Regions from separate parts of the Lysinibacillus sp. NPDC086135 genome, predicted to be linked through region 2. Evidence: predicted binding sites of a transcription regulator. Region 2 holds the regulator's gene; the other holds the start of a gene.
The links. The regulator Rex, encoded in region 2, represses fermentation and respiration genes when NADH is low (regulators of the CRP and FNR family bind a similar motif). The targets are predictions, from matches to a motif close to TTGTGAAATATTTCACAA.
Positions count from the first base shown of each region.

Region 1: the regulator Rex is predicted to act here: its motif matches at 2,690-2,707, upstream of ACIPKN_RS20745 (cytochrome ubiquinol oxidase subunit I).

Region 1 covers NZ_JBIVCA010000018.1:88,147-94,932, forward strand. The annotation lists gene cydS (cytochrome bd oxidase small subunit CydS family protein) at 1-58, opposite strand, end outside; gene ACIPKN_RS20740 (cytochrome d ubiquinol oxidase subunit II) at 72-1,097, opposite strand; gene ACIPKN_RS20745 (cytochrome ubiquinol oxidase subunit I) at 1,094-2,440, opposite strand; gene ACIPKN_RS20750 (diacylglycerol kinase) at 2,987-3,901, opposite strand; gene ACIPKN_RS20755 (thioredoxin family protein) at 4,036-4,596, opposite strand; gene gatB (Asp-tRNA(Asn)/Glu-tRNA(Gln) amidotransferase subunit GatB) at 4,836-6,263, opposite strand; gene gatA (Asp-tRNA(Asn)/Glu-tRNA(Gln) amidotransferase subunit GatA) at 6,265-6,786, opposite strand, start outside.
Region 2 covers NZ_JBIVCA010000025.1:4,315-11,100, reverse strand. The annotation lists gene groL (chaperonin GroEL) at 1-526, opposite strand, end outside; gene groES (co-chaperone GroES) at 798-1,082, opposite strand; gene ACIPKN_RS23645 (CPBP family intramembrane glutamic endopeptidase) at 1,257-2,021, shown strand; gene tatC (twin-arginine translocase subunit TatC) at 2,123-2,944, opposite strand; gene ACIPKN_RS23635 (twin-arginine translocase TatA/TatE family subunit) at 2,963-3,148, opposite strand; gene ACIPKN_RS23630 (redox-sensing transcriptional repressor Rex) at 3,301-3,936, opposite strand; gene ACIPKN_RS23625 (ABC transporter ATP-binding protein) at 4,476-6,419, shown strand.

The DNA of each region.
Region 1 (6,786 bases), on a different contig from region 2:
CAACTACACCTAGGATGACGACTATAAATGGTGCATAAAAAATCAAAAAACTTGTCATAGTTGTATCCCTCCTATGCGTGATTATCTTCTTTTCCTGTCACATAATTTTTGTTGAAAAGGAATAATTTCAACAACAAGAACAATGATGGAATAAGCAGACACAGTCCCAAAACAAACGCAATGACGAGTGCAATCGCCATTTGTGTGCTTGTAAAGCTATCGTAAATCGTTAAATACGGATACAGTAAATATGGGTATTGGGCAATTCCATATGCAAAGAATGCCACTGCAAATTGGGCAATCAATAAACTAACCGCAAGACCGTAATTTTTTCGCATCCATAGCAACACTACAGTAATAATAAATAGCACGGCAGATATGGCAAACATCCACCATAAATTAACTAGGTTATTGTAACTTTCAGGGTTAATGAATTTCATTTCGTACATAATGCCGAGCGCACTCACCATTAATGGTATCGCCCAAGCAAGTGCGTATTTTCGCATTAAATTTGTAGCTTCTCGATCCTTAGCTTTATGTGCATACCAAGTTAAAAACACGGCTGAAATATACAGTACCGCTGCAATGCTTAGCACGACAATACTCCAAGCAAACGGGCTCGTATACAACGTCCAATAATTCAAGACCGGTTGCCCGTCAGCAATATCAACATAGCCGCCAGCAGCAATCGCAAATACAACAGAGAGTGAGGCTGGAATAAGTAATCCTGCTATACCATACGTCAACGTGTAACCAATATGCCCACGTGCGCCATATGATTCAAATGCATAATAGGAGCCTCGTATTGCAAGCAGCACTAGCGAAATACTAACTGGAACAAGTAAAATCGTTCCATAATAGAAAGCTGTTTGTGGGAAAAATCCAACAATCCCAACAAAGAAGAATACTAAAAAGACATTGGTTACTTCCCAAACTGGTGATAAATAACGTTTAATAATATTTGTTAAAATGTGATTTTTTCCGATTAGTAGGCTGTAGGCATTAAAAAAGCCTGCACCAAAATCGATTGAAGCTACAATGACATAACCAAATAGGAAAATCCATAAAACTGAAATACCTAAAATCTCTAATGTCATAGGATGTCACCGCCTTTTTCAGCATGGCGATCTTCTAACTCTCGCTCAATTGGATTCTTTTTGAACATACGAATTAAAACTACCATACTTCCTACTCCTAATACGGCATACACACCTGTAAACAACAGCATCATTAAATCTACATGGTCACTCGTCGTGGCCCCTTCTGGTGTTCGCATTAATCCATATAAGATCCAAGGCTGTCGTCCAACTTCAGCAAGCCACCATCCTGCTTCAATCGCAATAATAGAAAGTGGTCCACCTGCAACAACAATCCATCTAAACCAACGTGAATGAATAAACTGCCAATCGCGTGCTTTCCCGCATACATAAACCAGTGAAACGAGTGCCATAAACATGCCGATAAACACCATGAGATTAAAGAGGTAATGGATATATAGTGGTGGTCGATCTTCTTCAGCAAATTGATCTAAGCCAATTACCTCAGCATTTGGATTATTATGTGCTAAAACACTCAAAGCATAAGGTACTTTAATAGCATATTTTACTTCTTCCCCTTCTAATACACCAAATAGTATAAGGGAAGCTTTGTCTCCCGTTTCAAAATGCCACTCAGCCGCAGCTAGTTTTTCTGGCTGATATTCCGCTAAATATTTTCCTGAAAAGTCTCCAATAATTGCTGAAGCAATGGAGAAAATCAGACCAATCTTCATAAGTAGTAATAAAGATTTTTTATGATATATATGCTTAGAACCTCTAAGCATACGATATCCTGCGATTGCGGCTAATACAAATGCGGATGTCATATAAGCCGTAACGAGAACATGCGCTACCTTTGTCGGCATTGCTGGATTAAACATTGCTAGAAATGGTTGAATATTCACTAGCTGGCCGTCCACAATATCAAATCCTTGTGGCGCATTCATAAACGCATTGACAATTGTTATAAACACAGCTGACATCGATGCACCGACAGCAACCGGAATTAACAGTAGCATATGCTTCTTCTGACTATCGAAGCGATCCCAAGTATATAGGTAGATGCCTAGAAAGATGGCTTCAAAGAAAAATGCGAACGTTTCCATAAAAAGTGGTAATGCAATTGTCTGACCGGCAAGCTGCATGAAATTCGGCCATAGTAAAGACAACTGTAAGCCAATTGCTGTCCCTGTGACAACTCCGACTGCAACCGTAATAACAAAACCTCGTGCCCAACGTCTTGCCATTAAAATATAGTGCTCATCATTCTTTTTATACCCAGTCCATTGTGCGATCATAATCATTAACGGGACACCAACTCCAATCGTTGCATAAATAATATGGAAGGATAAAGTTAGTTCCGTTAACGCTCTACTCCAAAAGACTGCTGATTCATTCACCATGTCATTGCCCCCCTAACCTCCAAATATTCTTCCAAGTATGGAAAGTAGCATAATAATTGCAACACCAAAGCTTAGCCAAATGAGCTTTCTTTCCTGTGACTTATACAAAGGCAACACTTCCTCTCCCTTATCTCTACCCCATTTTCCACTATTGCAACGAAAAAAACCTTTATAATGGACCGGAATTTCGGCCTATTATAAAGGTTTCAAATTTTGTTCAAGTAATATACGCACATTTGCCAAACATTTTTCTTAATTCATTCACATTACCAATTAAAGGATGAAAATGTTCATATATATGGGGATTAACCCATTAAATAGGAATCATCACCAAAACGCGTAGTTGATTTCCGTTCCGGCTGGGGCTTTACTGGAGTCGCCCAGCCTCCACACCAATCAACTTATTTACATAGTAGACGTTTTAACAAAAGTCATCCACAACTTTTGGTGATAAACCATTAATCTCCACAAAAATTCGATTAAACAGGCTCTCACCCTAAATTAAAAAGGGTTCTACCTAAATTAAGCAGACCCTTCTTATGTTTATTACATACGGTCTTCTTCACGGATATCTGCTAGTGGAACAAAAATCTCAATATGGCGCTTTAAGTTTTCAAATGTAGCAGGCGCATCTCCACCATACTCACCATCTAAGTTTAAATGTATTTCATCTTCAGTAGATACTTTTACGACACTTGCCTTTTTATAAATTACACGATCATCATTCAAATGCTCGCCTCTTAATGCCATTGCAGCAAGCTGAATAAATTCAGGTAAGCTTACTTTTTTCAATACTAATAAAGTAAAGTAGCCATCATTAATACTTGCATCAGGTGCTAGCTTTTCAAAGCCACCCACTGAATTTGTTAAGCCGCATAAAAACATCATGGCATCCCCATCAAACACTTCGCCATCATATTCGATACGCATATGGGAAGCTTTAATTGATGGGATCATTTCTACTGCTTTTACGTAATAAGCTAGCTGTCCTAGCATTGTTTTCATTTTACTTGGCACTTCATAAGTTAACTCTGTAATACGTCCGCCAGCGGCAATATTGATGAAATAGCGTTCCCCATTTAATAAACCAACATCAACCGGCAACGTTTCGCCTTTAATAATGATGTCAACTGCAGCTTCAATATTTCGCGGAATATGCACGGCACGGGCAAAGTCATTCGTAGTGCCCATCGGAATTAAACCTACTTTCGGGCGGTTCTCAAATGAACTCACGCCAGAAACAACTTCATTTAATGTGCCATCTCCACCAACTGCAATGATTATATCAAAGCCACGTTCAACTGCATTTTTTGCTGCAATGGTTGCATCGCCTTCACAGGTTGTTGCGTGACAAGATGTCTCATAGCCTGCTACCTCTAATTTTGCCAATACTTCTGGTAGATGCTTTTTAAACGCTTCACGCCCAGATGTAGGATTATAAATGATTCTTGCTCGTTTCATAACATACCTTCTTTGCTTCATAAGATTCTATTTCTTTCAACGAACTATTCGTTTAAATGTTGCATTAAGCTTCCAATAGTCAACAAAAGTAAGGCATGTCCTTATTCTCTGACATGCAGCCTTACGATTTATAATTATTGTAATGCAGCTGTTACTTGCTTTTTAAAATCCTCATAGACAAATGTCCAATATGCTTTATTCGTAATATTCTCTTCACGAATTTCAGCATATAGTGCTTTTTGTGCATCTTCAAATGTAGGATCTTCTTTATCAGGTAAAGTAGCTCGCTTACTCACTACTAGTTCCTGTAATTCTGGTGCACGCGGTCCCCATTTCCCAACAACCTGCCCAGCATCATCTAATAAAATATAAACCGGAATTGCACGGCCACCGTTTGTTAAATAGCGATCAATTAAATCTGTATCAGCATCACGTAGTACTGCGCGCATTTCTAACCCTGCTGCCTCTGCAACTCGACGAATAACTGGATTGTTTAACATTGCGTCCCCGCACCAATCCTCAGTAATTGTTAAAATTTTTGGTTGCTTGTCCTTTAGTAGTTCGATAAAACCATCGTTTAGTGGCACTTCGAAGCCATCATAAATACGGAAGCTTTCCTCTTTTAATGTCGTCATATTATCCATATATTGTTGAATCGAAATCGCATCATCAAAATATTGTTGTTCAGTTTTCATTGATTGACCTCCTAAAGTTATATCATGTTCTATACTATATTTTGCTATGAATACTCTTTGAAGACAACTATTAAGTGTTAATTTGGTATTTTTTAGTGTCGATTTACAGCAAATATCGTTTTGCTTGGCAAGGCATTTATCTTGTATAGATACCCCAAAGAGTCTTTTGTATGTATATTTTTTAAAATAAAAAGCCAAGAAAACGAATTTGCTCTCTTGGCCTTCTATAATAATTGCAATTAACGTTTTGCAATTTCTTGTTGTAATAATTTATTGACCATTGGTGGGTTCGCTTGACCTTTAGTAGCTTTCATAATTTGACCAACTAAGAAGCCGATAGCGCGATCCTTACCGTTTTTGAAGTCTTCGATTGATTGTGCATTGTTGTCTAGAACTTCTGTAACGATAGCAAGTAATGCACCTTCATCAGAAATTTGAACTAAACCTTTTGCTTTAACGATTTCTGCTGCGGAACCGCCATTTTCTACTAATTCAGCAAATACTTTTTTACCGATTTTAGAAGAAATTGTACCGTCCGTGATTAATTTCACCATTTCCGCAAGGTTTTCTGGCGTTAATGCAGTATCTTTAAGGTCTTTTTGTTCTGCATTTAAGTATGCAGAAACATCACCCATAAGCCAGTTTGCTGAAAGCTTTGCATCTGCACCTTTAACTACCATAGCCTCGAAGAAGTCTGAGATTTCTTTTGAAATAACAAGAACTCCTGCATCATATGGTGTTAACCCTAATTCTTCAACATAGCGCTTTTTACGAGCATCTGGAAGCTCTGGAATTTCTGATTTTACTCGTTCTAACCACTCATCATCGATTGATAGACGAACTAAGTCTGGCTCTGGGAAGTAACGATAATCATCTGTTCCTTCTTTCACACGCATAAGAATTGTTTTACCTGTTTTTTCATCGAAGCGACGAGTTTCTTGCTCAATTTCCCCACCTGAAAGAAGAACATCAGCTTGACGTAATTCCTCATGCTCTAAACCACGGCGAACGTAGTTGAAAGAGTTAAGGTTTTTAAGCTCTGTCTTTGTACCAAATTCTTCTTGACCATATGGACGAAGTGAAATGTTGGCGTCACAACGAAGTGAACCTTCTTCCATTTTACAGTCTGAAACATCTGAATATTGGATGATTGATTTTATTTTTTCAAGATACGCATACGCTTCGTTTGGTGTGCGAATATCTGGCTCAGAAACGATTTCTACAAGTGGTGTACCTTGACGGTTGAAGTCAACTAAAGAGTGGTCGCCACTGTGAGACAGTTTACCAGCATCTTCTTCCATATGAAGACGTGTAATACCAATACGTTTTGTGTAACCATCTACTTCGATATCAACCCAGCCGTTTTTACCGATTGGTTTATCGAATTGAGAAATTTGATAAGCTTTCGGATTATCTGGATAGAAGTAGTTTTTACGGTCAAATTTTGTTTCTTGTTCGATTTCCATGTTAAGTGCAAGTGCTGCACGCATTGCGAAATCTACAACATTTTTATTAAGTACAGGAAGGACACCAGGATAGCCTAGGTCGATAACTGTAGTATTTGTATTTGGTTCAGCACCGAAATGAGCTGGTGCTGATGAGAAGATTTTTGAGTTCGTTTTTAACTCAACGTGTACTTCTAAACCAATGACTGTTTCAAAGTTCATGTTATTTTCCCTCCCAAATTTGAGGAACTTGTTTATGGAACTCCGTTGCTTGTTCAAAAGCATGAGCTACACGGTAAATTGTTGCTTCATCGAAATATTTACCGATAATTTGTAAGCCTAATGGCAGTTCACTTTCAAAGCCACATGGAATTGAAATGGCTGGCACACCAGCTAAGTTCATAGGAATTGTTAAAATATCATTTGCGTACATCGTCATTGGATCATTAACGTTTTCACCAATTTTAAATGCTGGTGTTGGAGAAGTTGGTCCAATGATTACATCAAAGTCTTCAAATACTTTGTCATAGTCTGCTTTGATAAGTGTACGTGCTTGTTGCGCTTTTTTGTAGTAAGCATCATACGTACCTGCGCTTAATGAGTAAGTACCAAGCATGATACGACGTTTTACTTCATCACCAAAGCCTTGTGCGCGTGTTTCTTTATAAAGGTCCATCAAATTATTAACATTTTCTGCACGGAAACCATAACGGATACCGTCAAAACGAGAAAGGTTAGAAGACGC
Region 2 (6,786 bases):
CAATTGTGATAACACCATCGTTACCCACACGTTCCATTGCTTCTGCGATTAATTGCCCTACTTCATCATCAGCAGCAGAGATAGCCGCAACTTGTGCGATTTCGTCTTTGTTGCTAACTGGACGAGAAATAGCGTGTAATTCTGTAAGGGCTGCTGCAACTGCTTTATCGATCCCTTTACGAATGCCTACAGGGTTTGCACCAGCTGTAACGTTTTTCAAACCTTCACGAATAATTGCTTGTGCTAATACTGTTGCAGTTGTTGTACCGTCACCAGCGATTTCGTTTGTTTTAGAAGCAACTTCTGCTACTAATTTTGCCCCCATGTTTTCGAATGGGTTTTCTAGCTCGATTTCTTTTGCAATTGTTACACCATCATTTGTAATAAGTGGTGAACCGAATTTTTTTTCTAAAACTACGTTACGACCTTTAGGCCCTAATGTAATTTTTACTGCGTTTGCTAATTTATCTACACCTTGTAGCATTAATGAACGAGCGTCTTCTGAGAATTTAATATCTTTTGCCATTTGAATTTACCCTCCTGAAATGGAATATTCGTTAAGCTTCATCAATATATTTATAGAAATTTCGCCATACAGTCATTGCCATCTATTTGTGACAATTACTAGGCATTTACTTTAAAAGGAATTATCACCAAAATGTGCGTGGTTGATTTCCGTTCCTACTGGGCGCTTTAAGGAGTCGCCCAGCCTTCACTCCAATCAACTTATTTACATAGTAGACGTTTTTAAAAATGCCATCCACAACTTTTGGTAATGAATCTTTAAAAGTATTAATTTATTCAATAATTGCAAGAATATCACTTTCGCGTAAAATTAGGTATTCATTACCTTCATATTTAACTTCTGTACCAGAGTATTTAGAGAAAATAATGCGGTCGTCAACTTTTACGTCAAGCTCTACACGTTGCCCGTTCTCTAAAATGCGACCCGTCCCAACTGCTACAACTTTACCTTCTTGCGGTTTTTCTTTTGCAGAGTCTGGCAGTACAATACCGAATGCAGATTTTTCTTCTACCTCGATTAGTTCGATTACAATACGATCTCCTAGTGGTCTTAACAAGTGAAACAACCTCCTATTAATTAAATATATACTTGAAAGTTTATTAGCACTCTATCTAGTCGAGTGCTAATACAATTATTATGATAATCAATCACACTTTTTTTTGCAAGTCAGAACTTCGAAAAATTTTGTTTTCTTTCCATATTCCTCTACAATAGAAAGGTAGCATAATGAATGGAAAGGATTTTGACTGTGAACAATTCTCAAAAAATAAATAAACATAAAAAAACAGCCCTTTATGTTTTACTGATTTATATCCTCATGCAAATATCGGGGATATTACTGGCAAAACCGTTTCATAAGCTTGTTATGAGTACAACTGGTTTACCTAGTGGGCAAGCTGCTCCGCTTACTCAAGGCTGGTATATCGCACTTAGCTTTGCCATTGCGTTAATTTTAAGCTTACTCCTAACATCCCGCGATAAAGCGTTTTGGGATATTTATAAAGGAAAGAAAGAAACTATACCACTGTCAATTATGTGGGGAATTATCGGTTTCTTCTTAGTTTTCATCGGCCAAATGATTGGCGCAGCTATCGAAATGGCTGTATTCGGTATCCAAGGTGGATCGCAAAACACAGCTGATATTGTAGCTATTGCAAAAGGCGCTCCTATTGCGATATTAGCGATTGTCGTGTTTGGGCCAATACTAGAAGAATTCGTCTTCCGCCGTGTTATTTTCGGATCGCTTGTCCAAACGACCAATTTCTGGATAGCCGGTATAGTAAGTGCCATTTTCTTTGCACTTATTCATTTCGACTTCAGACATATCTTGCTTTATACAATTTGCGGATTGATTTTTGCCTTCTTATATCACAAAACAAAACGCATTTGGACGTCTATTATCGCCCACGTCATGCTGAATGGTTTTGTGACGCTTGTACAATTGTATGCCGAACCACTGCAAAAGTTTCTTGAACAACTAGAAAAAATGCAATAAAAATCAGTGAAATTTTTGCATACCGCCGATTTCTAGTTGAACCTAGCTATTTATAACGACGAAAAAGCTCGATGCTATTAATAGGCATCGAGCTTCTATTATTATTGATTTAATTCTTCGATTTGACGTCGTTGCTGTTCAAGTGCCTCTTCGACCTGGCGTTTTTGCTCAGCTTCTTGCTCTTCCTTCAATCGCATTTCTTCTGATTTTAAGTATTTCTTATAGCCAACACGAGAAATCATAATACTAATTTCATAAAGAATAAATAACGGTACTGAAACCATTAAGTGTGAAGCTAATTCAGGTGGTGCGATTAGAGCAGCACATACAAATAAACCAAAGTATGAATACTTACGAATACGAATTAGTAACTCAGGAGATAGAATCCCAATGCGTGAAAAGAACAAGACTACTATCGGCAATTGGAAAAGGAAACCAAAGGGTATTGTAAGCTTAAATAAAAACGAAAAATATTCATGTATGCCAATCGTTTGTTGAATCTCCAATTCGTTTGATAAATTCATCATAAACTTTATGACATAAGGGAATAGTAAAAAATATGAAAAGGATAACCCTGCTAAAAATAATAAAAATGAATACGGTATATAGCTTAAGGTTGCTTTTCGTTCTACGTCCCTAAGTCCCGGGCTAATAAAAGCCCATAATTGGTACATCAATACCGGCGAAGATAGGATAAATGATACTAAAAAAATAACTTGGATATAAATTGCCAGTGGTGTTACTACATCAAACGCATGAAGTTCTATATTGTAAGACTCTCCAGTAATTTGAAGATATTTAACAAGCGGCTTCGCAACAAAAAAGCCAGCAATCATAGCGAGAACAAAGAAAACGGCAACAATGAAAAGCCGTTTTCTTAATTCTTCTATATGTTCAATGACAGTTAGATCTTTTGGATTCATTCCTCAAACATCCTAACTTTACTTATCTAGTTCTTTCTTCTTCTTGTCATCATCATCTTCGTCGGCTAATCCTTTTGTAGCATTTTTAAATTCACGTAATGTTGAACCAAATGCTTTACCTAGCTCTGGTAACTTCTTAGGACCAAAAATTAGTAATGCGACAATTCCGATAATAATGAGGCTCATTGGACCTATTGGACCCATTACAGCCACCTCCTCTTTATATCCATCATTTTAACGCATATTTCGCCATTTTGCTAACTAATAATATGTGAAAGTTTTTCGTCATTCTCTCATTTTATCTCATATTCGGTACAAAAAACATTCACTGAAAGAAGTTAAATTATGTACAATTATCACTCTTCCTGATTACGAATTAAATAAATGAGTGCCTGCAATTCTACCGACAAATCGATTGTTAAAAGTTGCATTTTATCTGGTACAGTAATACGCTCTGGCGTAAAGTTTAAAATTCCTTTTGCGTTCATCACCGCTAATCTATCAGCCATTTTCTGTGCAGAGCGTGGTGAAACTGTTAAAATTGCAAGCTCCGCTCCATATTCTGCATACTTTTCTTCCAATAAATCAGGATGAAAAACAGGAATATTGCTAATCATCTTCCCTTCCTTCGGGGCCTTTGAGTCAAATGCCACAACGATATGGGTATTATGATTTTTTTGGAAATTGTATTTTAATAAAGCACTACCTAAGTTCCCTACACCAATTAACGCTACTTTTGTGGCTTCATGTTGATCGAGCGTTTGACTAAAGAATTTCAAGAGATGCTGCACATCATAGCCATATCCCTTTTTCCCAAGAGCACCAAAATAAGAAAAATCACGGCGAATAGTTGCAGAATCAATTTTCATTGCTTCACTCAGTTCCTTCGACGAAATACGTTCCATGCCTTCTTGTGCAAAGTTTTGGATAAATCGATAGTAAAGAGGAAGTCTTTTCGTAGTGGCTTGTGGAATTTTTAATTCTTGTTTCAAACTTTTTCCTCCTTATAATGTATCAAATTCTATTTATAAGGATCATCACCAAAACGTGTGGTTGATTTCCGTTCCGACTGGGCGCTTTGTAGCTGACGCTTCGCTTTCGCACAGAAAACATTTGTAGCTGACGCTTCGCTTTCGCACAGAAAACATTTGTAGCTGACACTTCGCTTTCGCTACAGAGCAAAGCTTCCTAGGGGCGTCCGATGAGCCGCTTCACTGCGTTGCAGGGGTCTCATCTGTGACGCTGATCCCCGAGGAGTCGCCCAGTCTCCACTCCAATCAACTATTTACATAGTAGACATTTTAACAAACGTCATCCACAACTTTTGGTGATGAACCATTTATGATACATGCTTAATATTTCTAAGTTTATTATATTCACTGGAGGATTTCCCTTTAGTTAATGGCGCTTTTACGCCACTAACTAAAGAGAAATCGTTTCAATCTTACATGACAGCTTGGAATAAGTAAAGCATCGACATTGCAAGGCAATCGCACATCCATTACACTAAGGTAGAATTGAGGTGTCAAGAATGATTGTTTTACAGGTCAATCAACTATATAAATCCTTTATTGCAGATGAAATTTTAAGTGGCGTAAAATTAGAGGTTCAACATCGTGACCGCGTTGCATTAGTAGGTCGTAACGGTGCTGGTAAGTCCACTTTACTTAAAATAATTGCTGGTCAAATGTCATATGACTCTGGCGATATTATTATCCCTAAAGGTATACAAATTGGGTATTTAGAGCAGCATGCTGGATTAAACTCAACATTGTCGATTTGGGATGAAATGATGACAATTTTTGAGCCGCTTATTACCCAAGAACAGGCAATCCGATCATTAGAGCAACAAATGGCCGACCCTGCTGTTTATGAAAACCCTACTTTATATGCAAAAATAATGTCTGAATACGATCATTTGCAGCATAATTTTAAAGATGCAGGTGGCTATCAATATGAATCTGATACACGTTCTGTGCTTCATGGCATGCAGTTCTATCCTAATGATTACGAAAAGCCAATTAGCTCACTCTCAGGGGGACAACGGACTCGGTTAGCGCTTGCTAAGCTTCTGTTAAGTAAACCTGATCTATTAATACTCGATGAACCTACTAACCATTTAGATATTGATACCCTCTCTTGGTTGGAATCATATTTAAAAGGCTATGAAGGGGCTATTCTAATTGTTTCCCATGACCGCTACTTCTTAGACCAGGTTGTTTCCATTGTCTACGAAGTCTCTCGTCATCGCGTCACAAAATATACAGGCAATTATAGTGCCTATTTAGATGAAAAAGCGGAAAATTATGAGCGTGATTTGAAGCTTTATGAACGTCAGCAAGATGAAAAGGCCAAGCTTGAGGAATTTATTCAAAAAAACATTGCTCGTGCTTCTACTACTAAAATGGCACAAAGTCGTCGTAAAATGCTTGAACGAACAGAATGGATGGAATCCCCTAATGGTGATGAAAAATCAGCAAGCTTCGGCTTTACAATTGAGCGCCAAAGTGGAAACGATGTATTATCTATTGATGACTTAGCTATAGGTTATCGTGATAAGAAAATATCAAGCGGCATCACATTGCGCACTTTCCGAGAAGACCGTATTGCACTTGTTGGACCCAATGGTGTTGGTAAATCAACTTTATTAAAAACCATCGTCAAAGATTTACTACCACTCTCTGGAGAGATTCGCTATGGTACAAATGTTCAAATTGGTTATTACGATCAAGAGCAGGCCAAGCTATCGAGCAATAAAAGTGTGCTAAAAGAGCTATGGGATGAATGGCCTTTAATGAATGAAAAAGATATTCGCACGGTGCTAGGCCGTTTCTTATTCAGTGGCGATGATGTAGATAAAATCGTGTCATCTTTATCTGGTGGAGAAAAGGCTAGACTTGCACTAGCTAAGTTGATGATGCAAAAGGCAAATTTCTTAATTCTCGATGAGCCTACCAATCACTTAGACTTAGATAGTAAAGAGATACTGGAAAACGCACTGATCGATTATCCTGGAACGCTCTTATTTGTATCGCATGACCGATATTTCATCAATCGAATCACTACTAAAGTAATCGAACTATCCGGCGATGGTTCCTTTGAGTACTTAGGTGACTATGATTATTATCTTGAAAAGAAACAAGAACTATTGGAAATTGCACAAATGAAGGCTGCCGCTCAACCGCAAGTACAAGCTGTTGTATCTGAGAAGATCTCTACCTCTAAAATTGATAAAGAGGCTAAAAAACGGGAGCGCCAAATTAGACGCACGCTTGAGGAACTAGAGGGGAAAATGCAGCAAGTAAATCTTGAAATAGCTCGCTTAGAAGAAGCTCTTTGCGATCCTGAGATATTCACAGACCACGAAAAAATTACACAACTTCAAGAGGAATTATCAACTGCTAAGGAACAGTATGAGTTATTCGAAATGGAATGGCTCGAGCTAAGTGAAGAACTTGAAAATATTATTTTATAACATCTCTCTTGAGGTGGGATAAAACTTATAAAGCCATGTGCCTAGTCACATGGCTTTTTACTTTACTCGCGTTGATTTTTCATATATATTGGTCAAGTGCTATTTTTCGACAAAAAATGCCCACAACTTTATACACACTATAAATCTAGTAATACCAACATATCAACAGACTTTTCCACATTGTCCACAACTCAAAAATATTTTATTCACATTATTTTGTGCAAAATAGGCTACTATATATTGAATAATCACAAGTTATGCACAAGTTATCAACGTTTTGTGCATAAGTACGGATGTTCGCTGTTTTATTTCTACCTTACCTGTGGATAATTTTCTGAAAAATTTGTCAACTGATCGGATTCAAATT